Antarctobacter heliothermus: one gene and its partners. The protein of the gene in region 1 interacts with the protein of each later gene in a pairwise test. Links are inferred from orthologs where the notes say so. Each region holds a gene or a part of one and is shown in the gene's direction. Other genes may lie near its edges.

Region 1 (4,895 bases):
AGCGCGATAAAGATCGGCGTCAGCCCGATGGGATCAATCACCACAAAGAGGGTGACAAAGGCACTGATGAGGAAAGCGGCGTCCATAAAACAAGGGGTACTGGCGATCTTCAATACTGTCCAGATCGCCCACTACGCCCCGCGTTTGCCAAGTGCAGGAGCGACTTTCGCGCCACTGTCAGGTCACCCGTCCCTTGGTGACCTGCGATTTGTCCGCCGGTGCCGCCGTCGCTGAAGGGCGAACGAGCAGCGCCCGGAGATCAGGCGTTCTCAGCCGCGTCCAGTTTTTCAGCTGCCGTTTCCCACATCACCTCGGCGCGGTGCAGCGCGTCCATGACCTCTGCGTATTTCTTGTTCCAGACTTCAAGTTCGCCGACCTTGTCGTTTTCATACAGCGCCGGGTCGGCCAGCTTTTTAGCCAGCTTCTCACGCATCTGTTCGATCTTGGCGATACGGTCCTCACATTTGCGGACGTCAGAGCGTAGCTCTTGCATCCGGTCGCGCGACGGTCGCTTGGGCTTGTCGGGCGCGGATTTGGAGGATTTCGCCGGTTTGGCCGGGGCATCCCGCGTCAGCAACATGGTGCGGTAGGCGTCAAGGTCGTCCTCATAAGGTTTGACCGTGCCGCCCCCCACCAGCCAAAGACGATCCGCCACCATCGACAGCAGGTGCATGTCGTGGCTGACAAGGATCACCGCCCCGGAATAGGCGGTGAGCGCCTCAACCAGCGCCTCACGCGATTCGATATCAAGGTGGTTGGTCGGCTCATCCAAGATCAGCAGGTGCGGCGCGTCTAGCGTCGCCAGCAACAGCGACAGGCGCGCCTTTTGACCACCGGACAGACGACCAACCTCTGTTTCCGCCTGCGCTGCCATCAGGCCAAAGCCCGCCAGCAGAGCGCGCAGTTTGGGCGGCAGTGTGCCGGGGCGTTCGCGTTGGAGATGCTGCAACGGCGTTTCATCCAGATGCAGTTCGTCGACCTGATGCTGGGCGAAGTAACCGATGCGCAGCTTGGACGAGCGGCTCATGCGACCGTCCATCAGTGGCAGGCGGTCGGACAGCAATTTTGACAGGGTGGACTTGCCCTGACCGTTCTTGCCCAACAGCGCGATGCGGTCGTCTTGATCAATGCGCAGGTTCAGTTTGCGCAGCACCACGGTGTCGCCATAACCGGTTGAACCGCCTTCAATGTTGATGATCGGCGGCGACAGTTCATCGGGCTGCGGGAAAGAGAACACGCGCTTGGCGGCCTCTTCGGGCGGGGTGACCATGTCCATCCGCTCAATCATCTTGAGGCGGGCTTGGGCCTGTTTGGCCTTGGAGGCCTTGGCGCGGAAACGGTCGACAAACCCTTGCAGATGGGCGCGGCGGTCCTGTTGTTTCTTGGCGGTGGCGCTGAGTTGTGCGCGCTTTTCGGCGCGTAGCTTGACGAAACCGTCATAGGGCGTGCCGTAATAGGTCAGCTTGCGGTCCTCGACATGCAGGATCGTGTTCACAGCCCGGTTCAATAGTCCGCGGTCGTGGCTGATGACGATCACCGTGTGCGGGTATTTCATCAGGTAGCTTTCCAGCCACAGTGCGCCTTCGAGATCCAGATAGTTGGTCGGTTCGTCCAGCAGCAGCAAGTCGGGCTGGGCAAAGAGCACGCCTGCCAGTGCAACTCGCATCCGCCAGCCACCCGAAAAGGCAGAGCAGGGCTGTTTCTGCTGGTCGTCGTCAAAGCCGAGACCCTTGAGGATCGTGGCGGCGCGGGCCTCGGCGCTCCATGCGTCGATGTCGGCGAGACGGGTCTGAACCTCGGCGATGCGGACACCGGTGGCGGTCTCTGCCTCTGCCATCAGGGCGGCGCGTTCTGTGTCGGCCTCCAGCACGGTGTCGATCAGCGAGGTCTCTGACGCGGACACTTCCTGACTGACGCCGCCGATGCGGGCGCGTTGTGGCAACGAGATGTCGCCCCCGTCCAGCGTCAGCTCACCCTTGATCAGTCGGAAGAGCGTGGTCTTGCCCGCGCCATTGGGCCCGACGAGGCCAACCTTGTGACCGTCCGGGATTGTGGCGCTGGCTCCGTCGAACAGCGGGCGGCCGTCCACGGAAAAGGAAATGTTTTCGATCTTCAACATGGGACGGCGCGTGCCAGAGGCGCGCGGGGGTGTCAATGCACGGCGTTGCTTCGGTGGTCAGAGATAAATTTTCCATGAAATTTCCACTGCGGTCAAAACCGCGTTTCATTGGCGGGCTTTCCAATCGACGCGGCCCATGCTACCGCCCCGCGCATCATTCATGACCCGGACACAACGTCCGGGGATAACCCGATGGAGCATCCCATGGCCCTTGAGCGCACTTTCTCAATCATCAAGCCCGACGCCACCCGCCGCAACCTGACCGGCAAGATCAACGCCAAGTTCGAAGAAGCGGGCCTGCGCATCGTCGCGCAAAAGCGTATTCACCTGACAAAGGCGCAGGCTGGCCAGTTCTACGCCGTCCACTCGGAGCGTCCGTTCTATGACGAACTGTGCGAATTCATGGCGTCGGAGCCGGTTGTCGTGCAGGTTCTGGAAGGCGAAGGCGCCATCCTGAAGAACCGCGAAGTCATGGGCGCAACCAACCCCGCCGACGCCGCACCGGGCACCATCCGCGCAGAGTTTGCCGAATCGGTTGGCGAAAACTCGGTCCACGGGTCGGACGCGCCGGACACCGCCAAAGAAGAGATCGCATTCTTCTTCTCGGGTCTTGAACTGGTCGGCTGAGCCGGTCCTGTTCTCTATCTTGCTGAAAGGCCGTCCTTTTGGGGCGGCCTTTTTTGTTGCGGTTTAGAGGGCAGGGCGCGGTCTGTTATTGCTGCAGCGGCCTTGGCTGTGATCGTCTTGTGTGGTGCACTTCAGCAAGGATTGGCAGATGATCCGACGGGTGGCGCCCGTTTTCCTTGCGCGGCGGCGCAAGTACCCGGATGTCTAGCGCCGCACAATGGGCCACGCGGTCCAGCGCCCCCAGTGGCAAGGTCGACGGATACGTCCGCCCCGGCGTCACGATATTGTAGCGCTGTGCTAGTCGGCCAAGACCCACCTTGCGCGACCATTCGTTGAAATCGCCCAGAATGACTGTGGGCAGGGGCGGCAGGGCGTCCAGTGCGTTGCGGATAAAGTCCAGTTGCTGGCGGCGCGAATGACGCAAAAGGCCCAGATGCACGCCGACCACCCGAACCCCGGGAAGATCGACGGAGACCGCTCCGCGTGGTTCCAGTCCGGGCAAAGGATAGTGGTGGATCTGATCTACGGTCAGCTCAGGCCGGGCCAGAACCGCGATGCCATGCCAGCCAAGGCTGACGGCGTTGCGTGCGACGGGCAGGGGGCGCAGGCCGGTTTCGGGCTCGATCCTGTCGCGCGGCAGGGCAGAATGGCGCGACCCAAGACGAAAATCAGCCTCTTGCAGAACCACCACATCCGCATCCAGCGCGGAAATCGCCGACAGCACCCGCAACGGATCGCGGCGCAGGTCAGAGCCAAGGCCCGCGCGAATGTTGTAGCTGGCAAGGCGAAGGGGTGAAGAATCCGACATGGTCTATATATTGGGAGGCAGACCTGAAAAAGAAGCCCAGATGTTCCACATCAAGAGTTCTCTCGTTGTCCTGTTCATTCAGGCGGTCCTGGTGGTCGAAGCCGTGATAGGGGCGATGACCCAGACGTGGTCTGCGGTCTTTGTCGCCGTGTCGACATTGGTCCTGACGTTTCTGCCGCAGCGATTTGCTGGGTATCTGGGTATCGAGCTTCCAAAACCGTTCTTGACGGGCATTGTGCTGTTTATCTTCGCGACCTTGTTTCTGGGCGAAGTCGCGGACTTTTACGAACGCTTTTGGTGGTGGGATGTGGTTTTGCATTTCACGTCGGCGCTCAGCTTTGGTCTAATGGGATTTCTGTTGATTTTCATGCTGTTCGAAGGGGACAGATATGCCGCTCCGCCTTGGGCATTGGCCGCGTTGGCCTTTTGCGTCGGAGTGTCGATCGGTGCCATGTGGGAAATCTTTGAGTTCAGCATGGATCAGCTTTTCGGCATGAATATGCAGAAATCCGGGCTGGTGGACACAATGACGGACCTGATCATCGACACCGCAGGCGCGGCAATTGGGGCCTTTGCGGGGTTCTTGTTCCTCAAAGGGCGTCAGCTTGGCGGTCTGGGCAAGGTGCTGGATCAGTTTGTTCAAGCGAACGAGCGATTCTACGGCAAGCTGCGCAAGAAAAGGTAGGGCGCGGTGCCCGGAGTTTGCATTGGCGCGACACTGTCGGGTGTAGGCAAGTGAGTAATCTGGGCGGATCAGCGTTGTTCGGGTTTCGCGATCACGCCGATCTCATTCAGGATCTTGTCCAACGCACTTTGCGCGGGAGCCTTGGTTTCTGCCTTGAGCCCGTCAAACTGCGCGCGCAGTGCGTCCTTTTCCGCGCCTTTGCAGTCGTTCCACGGACGCCCTTGCAGTGCCATGTGCAAGACGTAGTAGCCGATGAAATGCGGACGTTGGCCGGCGAGCAGCAGTTTACGGTAGGCCTCATGCGCGCCGAGGGCACGAAGGCTCTCGGCGTCGGGGATGCCGGCCGCAGTGCAGGCATCCTCGAACGCCGGGCCAAGATTGCGGATGGCGCTGACTGGCGTACCGCTCATTTCAGCATGGGGTTCAATACGTCGAAGGGCAGGCCATCTGACAGCGTGTCAAAGCGACCGTTCGCGCGGAACATGTCCTCTCCGGCGGTGTGGATCGTGCGATATGTGGCGCGGGCCAAGGCCGAGCCAAGCGACAGGCGCGCGACGCCAAGAGCGGCAAATTCGGCGCGGGTGTGTTTGGTGAACGGGCCGGACACCAGCGCATTGAAGGGCAGGCTGGTGGCGTTGACCAACCGACCCAGCGCC
Region 2 (4,987 bases), 1.4 Mb from region 1 along the record:
GTTCCGCCGGGTGCAGCGCGCGGCCGCGCAACTGGGCGATCTCATAGGCTGCCGCCATGCTGCGCATCATGGAAAACGACGACCCGCCGCCGGTGTCAGTGGCCAGCCCGATGCGCTGGTTGTCACGGGTCAGCCCGTCCATGTCGAACAGGCCCGACCCGATAAACGTGTTCGAAGTCGGGCAATGGATCAGCGCGGCACCGACCTCTTGCAGGCGGTGCGCCTCTCGCGGTTCAAGGTGGATGGCATGACCGTAAAGGCCGTTGGCCCCCAGTAGCCCCGCCTGCTCATAGGTATCAAGGTAATCGCGCGCCTCGGGGAACAGCGATTTCACCCAAGCGATTTCGTCCACCTGTTCGCTGAGATGGGTCTGCATCAGGCAATCGGGGTGTTCGGCCCACAGTGTCCCCAGCGCCTGTAGCTGCGCAGGCGACGAGGTGGGTGAAAAGCGCGGTGTGATGACGTAGGAAAGGCGATCCTGCCCGTGCCAGCGGGTCAGCAGCGCCTTGCTGTCGTCATAGGCGCGCTGTGCGGTGTCGCGCAGCCCCTCTGGCGCGTTGCGGTCCATGCAGGTCTTGCCGCCCAGCACGCGCATGCCGCGGGCGCGGGCCGCCTCAAACAAGGCATCGACGGAGGAGGGGTGGATGGTGCAATAGCTGCACACGGTGGTGGTGCCGTTGGCCAGCAACAGGTCCAGATACCGCCCGGCGATCTCTGCCGCATAGGCCGGATCGCCAAAGCGCATTTCCTCTGGAAAGGTATAGGTGTTCAGCCAGTCGATCAGCCGTTTGCCCCAACTGGCGATCATGGCGGTCTGGGGATAATGGGCGTGCGCATCGACAAAGCCGGGCAGCAGCAGGGACGCGCCATGATCGGTCACGCTGGCGTAGTCACCTGTGCGCAGATCCTCGGCCTCTCCCACGGCGGCGATCATGCCATCCTCAACCACCAGCGCGCCGTCACGGCTGTGGCGCGCGGTGTCGAGCCCGTCGTGAAACGGGTCGCCGGAAAAGGTCAGCGTCTGACCAAGGTGCAAGTGCTGTTTGCTCATGCAGCAAAGCCTAGGGGGGCTTTCGGAAAAGGTAAATCTCTGATGCCCCCCTGTTGCCCGCTCTGTGCATGACTTATTGTCTAAGCGAAGCAGTGTGAGGGCGAAAAACCATGGCCGAAGACCTGGAGGCAGACACCACCGAGGCGCCCGAGCGCGACGACGCCTATGCCCTCGACCGCAAGGCCGTGTCGGCGATCCTCTATGCGGTGGATGTCGAGGATCGCGCCCAGCTGACAGAGCTGATGGAGCCGCTGCACGCGGCGGACATCGCCGACCTTCTGGAACAGATCAACGCCTTTGATCGCGGTCGGCTGATCCGGCTCTACGACAAGGAGATCGACGGCGAGATCCTGTCGGAACTCGACGAGGCGTTGCGCGAAGAGGTGATTGCCGCGCTGACGCCGCAGACACTGGCCGAGGCGGTGCGCGAACTGGACACCGACGACGTGGTCGATCTGGTCGAGGATCTGGAGACTGCGCAGCAGGACGCCATCCTTGACGCGCTGGAGGCCGGGGATGCGGCGGCGGTGCGCCAGTCGCTGGCCTATCCGGAGTTCTCAGCCGGGCGTCTGATGCAGCGCGAGGTGGTCATGGCCCCGGAATACTGGAGCGTGGGCGACGCCATCGATTATATGCGCAGTTCGGAGCATCTGCCGGAGCAGTTCTATCATGTGATTCTGGTAGACCCTAAGTTGCGCCCGGTTGGCAACGTGACGCTGGGCAAGATCATGTCGTCGCGGCGCGACGTTCTGCTGAAATCCATCGTCGAGGACACCTTTCACACCATCCCGGTGACACGGGATGAGGGAGAGGTGGCCTATGCCTTCAACCAGTACCACCTGATTTCCGCCCCGGTGGTGGATGACAATGAGCGGCTGGTGGGGGTGATCACCATCGACGACGCCATGGCGGTGCTGGACGAGGAAAACGAAGAAGACATCCTGCGGCTGGCCGGTGTGGACGGCGAAAGCCGCCTGTCGGACAAGGTGATCGAAACCACCAAGCGGCGCTTTCCCTGGCTGGCAGTGAACCTGTTGACGGCTGTCATGGCCTCGCTTGTGATCTCGCAGTTCGAAGAGGCGATCACGCAGGTTGTGGCGCTGGCGGTGCTGATGCCGATTGTCGCCTCGATGGGCGGCAACGCAGGCACCCAGTCGCTGACCGTGGCGGTGCGTGCGCTGGCGACCAAGGATTTGACCGGGTCGAACATCTGGCGGGTGATCCGGCGTGAGGTCGCGGTGGGGCTGATCAACGGGATCGCCTTTGCGGTGATCATGGGGATTGTCGGCATCGTCTGGTTCGGGTCGCTGCAACTGGGCGGTGTGATCGCGGTGGCCATGGTGGTCAATCTGGTGGTCGCCGGGCTGGCCGGGATCGCGATACCGGTGATCCTTGAAAAGGCCGGGGTGGACCCGGCGCTGGCCTCGGGCGCCTTTGTGACGACGGTGACCGATGTGGTCGGCTTCTTCGCCTTCCTCGGGCTGGCCGTCTTGGTGCTGTTGTGACGCTGGCCGCGCGCAAGGCGGCGGCACGCAAGGCGGGCTTTGCCCGCCGCCAGCAGGCGTTTGACACCCAAAGGCCCGGTGCCGCGGGCAAGCTGAGCGAGGTGCTGGCCGGCTACCGCGGGGTGCCTGTATCGGGGTTTCTGCCGATCCGCACGGAAATCGACCCGGTCCCGGCCATGGCAGAGGCCGCAGCCCACGGCCCCGTCGGCGTGCCGGTGATCATGGCCAAGGCGACGCCGCTGAAGTTCGCCCGGTGGGAGCCGGACTGCACGCTGGTTGAGGGCGCGTTCAAGGTGATGATCCCCGACCCGGCCGAGTTTCTCGAACCAGAGGTACTGATCGTGCCGCTGATCGCCTTTTCACGCAGCGGCGGGCGGCTGGGCTATGGCGGCGGGTTCTACGACCGAACGCTGGAGATGCTGCGCGCCAAACGGCCAACCTTGGCCATCGGATTTGCCTTCTCCGCGCAAGAGGACATCGATCTGCCGCTGGAACCTACGGATCAACCATTGGACATGATCGTCACCGAATCCGAGGTCATCACACCCAAACCCTGACCTCAGATCGGCGGCGCGGGTGGCTTGGCGCGCAATTCCAGCCGCCGCTCGCGCTCGAACACATACAGACCAGAGGCGACGATGATCGCAATGCCGACCCATGTCAGCGGCGTGGGGAAGTCGCCAAACGCCAGATAGCCGATCACCGTGGCCCCCACGATTTCCAGATACTGCAACGGCGCGATGGTGCCCGCAGGCGCAAGCCGCAACGCATAAGTCAGGAACAGATGTGAGACCGTCGCCACCACGCCAACCCCCAACAGCGTCCAGACCGCGCGCCCTTCGGGCCAGACCGGATCGAAATAAAGGTTGCCAGTGCCGTTGAAGATCAGCAGCGGCGGCAGGATCAGCAAGGTCGCCGCCAGTGCCGTGTGCCCCTGCAAGACCAGCGGATGCAGCCGCCGCGCCATGGCGCGCGTCATCAGCATGTAGATCGAAAACAGCGCCGCCGTGACCAAGGGCAGAAACGCCACCGGCCCCAGATCGGAAAAGCTGGGTCGGATCACCAACAAGGCCCCGCCAAACCCCACGGCGCAGGCGGTCAGACGACGCCAGCCCACCGGCTCTGCCAGAAACACCGCCCCCATAAGGATCAGCACAAACGGTTCGACAAAAAAGATCGAAATCGCATCCGCGATCGGCATGTAACGCAGCGCGGTAAAGAAACATCCCGTCGCTGCCACCAGCGCCGCCGCTCGCGCCAGATGCAGCCAGACATCTCGCAGCGACATGCGCAGGCTGTGCCCCAGAAACCCGGCCAGCGGCAACAGGATCGCTACCTGAATGGCAAAGCGATAGACAAGGATCTGCGACACCGGCACCACCTCGGGCGTGGCCTTGGCCATCGCGTCCATCACGGGCGCAAACGCGCAAAAGGCCAGCATGAAAAGAATGCCAAGGGTGGTGCGCTCGGATGGGGGGGACATGAAACCTCACAGATGTGTCGCGCCACATGACCTGCGCCGCACTTAAATGTCAAAGCGGATCGCCCCGGTTTCTTCTGTCCAAAAATATCCCGGGGGAGGCGACCGCAGGGAGACGGGGGCAGCGCCCCCTGTCACCTATCGAACTTTGGCATCGGTCGCGATGAAAGGACAAACTCTTCAAGGCACCAGATTCCATGCCCGGGCAGGCTGCCATCACAGGTGGGGCGATCCCACTCGACGCCGCCGTCAGGGCAGCACGGACAGCCACATCCACGCGGTGATTATCGACAGCGCCGTGGTGATCAACACCGCCGAGGCCGCCACCCGCCGCGCCCGTCCGTACATGTTGGCAAAGACATAGACATTGAATCCCGGCGCCATGGCGGCGGTCAGCACCGCAGAGCGCAACGCCTCGACCGACAGGTTGGTGATCGTGCCCAGTGTCCATGTGATGGTGGGATGCAACACCAGCGAGATCACGCAGATATAGGCGATCACCCGACCGTCTCCCCGCGGCCTGTAGCGGCAAAGGACGCCGCCCATGCCGAACAGCGCTGCGGGCAGGGCGGTGCGGATCATCATGTCCAGCGCGTCTGTGGCGACTGTGGGCAGGGACAGGTCGGCGAGATTGGCAAACATCCCCAGACCGATGCCGATCACCATGGCGTTGCGGAACATCGCCCGACCGACCTTGCCCGGCAGCGCCCGGTTCGAAATCCCGGCAGATCGGGCGCGGACAATCTCCATCGCGGTGATGCCGACGCCATAGCAGAACGGCGAATGCAGCGCGACAATCACATAGTTGGCTTGCAGGGCGTCGCTGCCATAGGCGCGTTCGGTCAGGGCCAGGCCGATCACCACCGTGTTGGCGAACAGGCAGCAGAACCCGATGGTTACCGCATCCTCCCAGTCGCGCTTGAACAGATAGCGCGCGCCCAGCAACCCGGC
Region 3 (5,177 bases), 250 kb from region 1 along the record:
TGTCAGCGCCTGATCCGGATCGGCTTCCGGGTCGACGACGGGAGCGACATCCGGCGTGCGATCAAACAGGGACGTTGCGGGTTTGCCGATGACCGGGCCGCCGGGAGCCGGTGCTGGCGCCGGGGTTGCAACCTCTGGCTCTGGCGCGGGGGCGACCGGTTCAGGGGCCGGTTCAGGCGTGGGCGCGACCGGGTCAGGTTCGCGAGCAAAGGGGATATCGGGCGAGTCCGGCATGGGGGCAGGATCAACACTTTCGGGGATCAGAGCACGATCAACATCCGGCACCACCGGGGCTGGGGGCTGTGCCGGGCCGGTGACGATGACCGGCTGCGCCTCGGGACGCGGCGCGCCGGGGGCTGCTCCCTGCACGGGGGGCAGAACCGGCCTGTCCTGTCCTGCCAGCCGCGGCGCATCCGACACATCGGGTGCGGCACTTTCGGGCGCGTCGGGCGCAAGGCCCACCTGCGGCGGCACCGGCGGCGCGGTATCGGCCCCGGCAATCACCGGGTCGGCAGGCGCGGGCGCCGTGCCTGCGGGCACCAGCGGACGGTCCACCCCGGTTTCCGGTTGCGGCCGAACACCGGGTTTGGACAGGTCGGGCTTGGCCGCCGGATCACTCTCGGGCGTTTCCACCACGCGCGGCTTTGACGGGTCGGGAGTCTCTGGCTCTGGCTCTGGTTCTGGTTCTGGCTCTGGTACTTCGGGTTCTGGCGTCACAGGTTCCGGCGCGGCAATTTCAGGCTGCGGATCTGGTCCATCCGCCAAAAGGCTGCTGTCCACATTGCTCACAGGCGGCGGCACCAGTGCGCCCTGCTCTGGCAGTGGCGTGTTCAGCGAAATCGCCGCCAGACCCGCCCCAGAGAACACCACACCCCAAATTGCCCCAGACAGAATTCCGCGTGCCATGCTGCTCTCTCCGACTTCTCAAGCACCTGTTCCGGTGCCTTTGTCCTGTAGTCTTGCACCCTTGCCGGGCTTGACGCCACCATTACGGCCTGTGCATGTATACCGCGACGTGGCCATGGGCCGCTAGCCCCCGTTCGCGTCCCCGCGCAATACCCCTGAAACCAGACCCAGCTGACGAAGGCCCGGCCATGCTGCTCCTGATCGATAACTACGACAGTTTCACCTATAATCTCGTCCATTATCTGGGCGAACAGGGGGCTGATGTACAGGTCTGGCGCAACGACGCGTTAAATGTGCAAGAGGCAATGGCGCTGAACCCGGCGGGTATCGTCCTGTCCCCCGGCCCCGGCACGCCGGACCAGTCGGGCATCTGCCTTGCGCTGACAGAGGCCGCCGCAGAGACGGGCACGCCGCTGTTGGGCGTGTGCCTTGGCCATCAGACCATCGGTCAAACCTTTGGCGGGACTGTTGTGCGCCATGATGAGATCGTGCACGGCAAGATGGGCTCAATGCACCACCACGGGGAAAGCGTGTTCAAAGGCTTGCCCTCACCGATCAAGGCAACCCGCTATCACAGCCTCGTGGTGCGCCGTTCAGACCTGCCCGAGACATTAAAAGTCACGGCAGAGCTGGAGGACGGCACCATCATGGGCCTGATGCACCGCGACCTGCCGATCCACGGCGTGCAATTCCATCCGGAATCCATCGCCTCCGAACATGGGCATGCCATGTTGCAGAACTTTCTCGACGTCCTGAAGGTGCCGGCATGAGCGATGACCTGCGCCCCCTGATCGGCACCAGCGCCGACCGCCCACTGACCCGCGCCGAGGCGGAAAAAGCCTTTGGCATCCTGTTTGCTGGTCAGGCCACCCCGGCCCAGATCGGCGGTCTGCTGATGGCCCTGCGCACGCGCGGCGAGACGGTGGATGAATACGCCGCCGCCGCTGCCGTCATGCGCGCCAAATGCAACAAGGTCGCGGCCCCTGCCGGCGCGATGGACATCGTCGGCACCGGCGGCGACGGCAAGGGCACGCTGAACATCTCGACCGCCACGGCCTTTGTGGTGGCCGGTGCGGGCGTGACCGTGGCCAAGCATGGCAACCGCAACCTGTCGTCGAAATCCGGTGCTGCGGATGCGCTGGGTCAGATGGGGATTGAGGTCATGCTTTCTGCCGACAAGGTGGAAAAGGCGCTGGCCGAGGTCGGCATCTGTTTCATGATGGCCCCCATGCACCACCCCGCCATGGCCCATGTCGGTCCGGTCCGGGCCGAATTGGGCACCCGCACGATCTTTAACATCCTCGGGCCGCTCACCAACCCGGCGGGCGTCAAACGCCAGTTGACCGGCGCGTTTACCCGCGAACTCATCCGCCCGATGGCAGAGATTCTGGGCAAGCTGGGGTCGGAACGGGCATGGCTGGTCCACGGCTCTGACGGCACCGATGAGTTGACCATCACCGGCGTTAGCTGGATCGCCGCGCTGGAAGAGGATGGCAGCATCCACGAGGCGGAACTGCACCCCGAGGACGCAGGTCTGCCCGTGCATCCGTTTGAGGACATCATCGGTGGCTCACCCGAGGAGAACGCCAAGGCCATGCGCGCGCTGCTGGACGGGGCGCATTCGGCCTATCGCGATGCGGTACTGTTGAATGCGGCCGCAGCGCTGGTGATCGCAGGTCAGGCCACAGACTTGCGCGACGGTGTGGAACGGGCGGTTGAAAGCATCGACAGCGGCGCGGCGCTGGCCAAGGTGCAGGCGCTGGCCAAGGCGACACAGGCGGCGTGAGCGTCACGCCCCCGACACCGCCCAAAAACTGGCAGCACCTGCTGTTCTTCGCGCAGGAGCTGCCCCGCATCGCGGCGCATCTTGCCCAAAGCGACGCGCCGGTGCTGCCGCCTGCCCCGCAGATCTTTGCCGCGCTGGAGGCCTGTCCACCGCAGGCCACCCGCGTGGTGATCCTTGGACAGGATCCTTATCCGACGCCGGGCCATGCGCATGGACTGGCCTTTTCGGTAGAACCAGACGTGCGTCCCCTGCCCCGCTCCCTGACCAATATCTACAAGGAAATGCAGGAGGATCTGGGGGCCATACCGCCCAACGGCGACCTTCGGTTCTGGGCCGAACAGGGCGTGCTGCTGCTCAACACCGCGCTGACGGTGGAGGCGGGCAAGGCGGGGGCGCACGCCAAACTCGGCTGGTCCAGTCTGACCGAACAGGTGCTGGCCGCGCTGTCGAACCAACCGCGCGCCTTCCTGCTTTGGGGGGCGCATGCGCAGGGCTTTGCCAAACACATCGCGGGACCGGACCACCTGATCCTGACCAGTCCGCATCCGTCGCCGCTGTCAGCCCGGCGCGGCTTTTTCGGCTCGCGGCCCTTTTCGCGCATCAACGACTGGCTTAAAGACGGTGGCCAGACGCCGATCAACTGGACGACGCCAGAAAGACCTGCCCCATGACCACAACCATCCTCGACAAAATCAAAGCCTACAAGCTGGACGAAGTGGCCGCCGACAAAGCCGCCAAACCCCTGTCAGAGGTTGAGGACGCAGCCCGCGCCGCGCCGCCCGTACGACCCTTTGCCGGGGCGCTGATGGCGGCATCGGAAAAGGGCTATGGCCTGATCGCCGAGATCAAGAAGGCCTCTCCGTCCAAGGGGCTGATCCGCGCCGATTTCGATCCCGCGACACTGGCCCGCGCTTATGAGGCCGGTGGGGCCACCTGCCTGTCAGTGCTGACCGATACGCCGTCTTTTCAGGGCGCGAAACCGTTCCTGACCGCCGCCCGCGCGGCCTGTGCCCTGCCCGCCCTGCGCAAGGATTTCATGTACGACACCTATCAGGTGGCCGAGGCGCGCGCCCTTGGCGCGGACTGCATCCTGATCATCATGGCCTCAGTGTCGGATGCGCAGGCCGCAGAACTGGAGGCCGCCGCGCAAAGCTGGGGTATGGATGCGCTGATAGAGGTGCATGACGGGGCCGAACTGGATCGCGCGCTGACGCTGAACAGCCCTCTGATCGGCGTGAACAACCGCAACCTCAAGACCTTTGAGACCACGCTGGACACCACGCGCGATCTGTCGAAACGCATCCCCGAAGATCGCTATCTGATCTCCGAGTCCGGTCTGAACACACCCGCCGATCTGGCTGACATGGCCGCCCACGGCGCCCGCGCCTTTTTGATTGGTGAAAGCCTGATGCGACAGACCGATGTGGCCGAGGCAACCCGTACCCTGCTGGCCAACCCGGTGCCAGCATGAGCGGGCTGACCCATTTCGATGCGCAGGGCAACGCGCATATGGTCGATGTCTCAGACAAGCCGGTGACCGACCGCATCGCCACCGCCGAGGGTCAAGTGAAAATGGCGCCTGAGACCTTTGCCCTGATCACCGAGGGCCGCGCCAAAAAGGGTGACGTGATCGGCGTGGCACGCCTTGCCGGGATTATGGGTGCGAAAAAGACGCCCGAGCTGATCCCGCTCTGCCACCCGCTGCCCATCACAAAAGTCACCGTAGACCTGACGCCAGATCCCGACCTGCCCGGCCTGCGCATCACTGCAACGGTCAAGACTTCCGGCCAAACCGGGGTCGAGATGGAAGCACTGACCGCCGTCTCGACCGCCGCGCTGACCGTCTATGACATGGTCAAGGCCGTGGACAAGGCGATGGAGATTGGCGGCATCCGCGTGCTACTGAAAGACGGCGGCAAATCCGGACGTTTTGAGGCGACATGATCACCGTCACCCAGGCCCTAGACCACCTCTTTGCCCTTGCCACACCGCTGCCTGTGGAAACCGTACCGCTGGTTCAGGCTGCGGGCCGCGTGTTGGCGCGTCCCGTCACCGCGCGGCGAGATCAGCCTCCCTTTGCCGCCTCTGCGATGGATGGCTACGCCGTGACTGAGGCCGCGCCGGGGCAACGGTTCACCGTGATTGGGGAAAGTGCGGCGGGCAAGCGTTTTGACGGCTCCGTTGGCACGGGTCAGGCAGTGCGCATTTTTACCGGCGCGCCGGTGCCGCAGGGCGCGGCCCGCATCATCATTCAGGAAGATGTCACCCGCGACGGCGACACCATCACCCTGAACACCGATCTGGACAAAAACCCCTACATCCGCCCCGCCGGCACCGATTTCCGCATCGGCCAGACGGTCGATGCCCCCAAACGCCTCTCCCCGCAGGACGTGGCGCTGTTGGCGGCGATGAACATTGCCGAGGTGCCCGTCGCCCGCAAACCGAGGGTAGCGTTGATTTCCACCGGCAATGAACTGGTCATGCC

The links. The genes of interacting proteins can lie anywhere in the genome.
Region 2: the proteins of ndk (region 1) and ANTHELSMS3_RS21090 interact in binary tests that used the Escherichia coli proteins (3 or more experiments, as listed by UniProt). The link is inferred for Antarctobacter heliothermus from one-to-one orthologs.
Region 3: the proteins of ndk (region 1) and ANTHELSMS3_RS13595 interact in binary tests that used the Escherichia coli proteins (3 or more experiments, as listed by UniProt). The link is inferred for Antarctobacter heliothermus from one-to-one orthologs.

Annotation. Positions count from the first base shown.
Region 1 is NZ_CP022540.1:3,095,593-3,100,487, forward strand. The notes cover bases 1,318-4,034. They hold ndk (nucleoside-diphosphate kinase), read left to right. Parts: upstream 1,318-2,323; coding sequence 2,324-2,746; downstream 2,747-4,034. Other genes in these bases: ANTHELSMS3_RS14815 (ABC-F family ATP-binding cassette domain-containing protein), read right to left, coding at 1,318-2,119; ANTHELSMS3_RS14825 (endonuclease/exonuclease/phosphatase family protein), read right to left, coding at 2,832-3,554; ANTHELSMS3_RS14830 (hypothetical protein), read left to right, coding at 3,595-4,034. In the rest of the region: ANTHELSMS3_RS14810 (MarC family protein), read right to left, coding at 1-86; more of ANTHELSMS3_RS14815, read right to left, coding at 260-1,317; more of ANTHELSMS3_RS14830, read left to right, coding at 4,035-4,239; ANTHELSMS3_RS14835 (TfoX/Sxy family protein), read right to left, coding at 4,308-4,649; ANTHELSMS3_RS14840 (isocitrate lyase/PEP mutase family protein), read right to left, coding at 4,646-4,895. UniProt on the Escherichia coli protein: Major role in the synthesis of nucleoside triphosphates other than ATP. The ATP gamma phosphate is transferred to the NDP beta phosphate via a ping-pong mechanism, using a phosphorylated active-site intermediate.
Region 2 is NZ_CP022540.1:4,454,861-4,459,847, reverse strand. What follows is about bases 1,527-4,335. They hold ANTHELSMS3_RS21090 (5-formyltetrahydrofolate cyclo-ligase), read left to right. Parts: upstream 1,527-2,558; coding sequence 2,559-3,113; downstream 3,114-4,335. Other genes in these bases: ANTHELSMS3_RS21080 (AEC family transporter), read right to left, coding at 4,286-4,335; ANTHELSMS3_RS21085 (DMT family transporter), read right to left, coding at 3,116-4,039; mgtE (magnesium transporter), read left to right, coding at 1,527-2,556. Also shown: guaD (guanine deaminase), read right to left, coding at 1-1,051; more of mgtE, read left to right, coding at 1,162-1,526; more of ANTHELSMS3_RS21080, read right to left, coding at 4,336-4,987. UniProt on the Escherichia coli protein: Involved in the removal of 5-formyltetrahydrofolate.
Region 3 is NZ_CP022540.1:2,844,891-2,850,067, reverse strand. Bases 1,527-4,525 are described here. They hold ANTHELSMS3_RS13595 (uracil-DNA glycosylase), read left to right. Parts: upstream 1,527-2,688; coding sequence 2,689-3,363; downstream 3,364-4,525. Other genes in these bases: moaC (cyclic pyranopterin monophosphate synthase MoaC), read left to right, coding at 4,160-4,525; trpC (indole-3-glycerol phosphate synthase TrpC), read left to right, coding at 3,360-4,163; trpD (anthranilate phosphoribosyltransferase), read left to right, coding at 1,673-2,692; ANTHELSMS3_RS13605 (anthranilate synthase component II), read left to right, coding at 1,527-1,676. Outside these bases: ANTHELSMS3_RS13610 (divergent polysaccharide deacetylase family protein), read right to left, coding at 1-906; more of ANTHELSMS3_RS13605, read left to right, coding at 1,095-1,526; more of moaC, read left to right, coding at 4,526-4,636; ANTHELSMS3_RS13580 (molybdopterin molybdotransferase MoeA), read left to right, coding at 4,633-5,177. UniProt on the Escherichia coli protein: Excises uracil residues from the DNA which can arise as a result of misincorporation of dUMP residues by DNA polymerase or due to deamination of cytosine.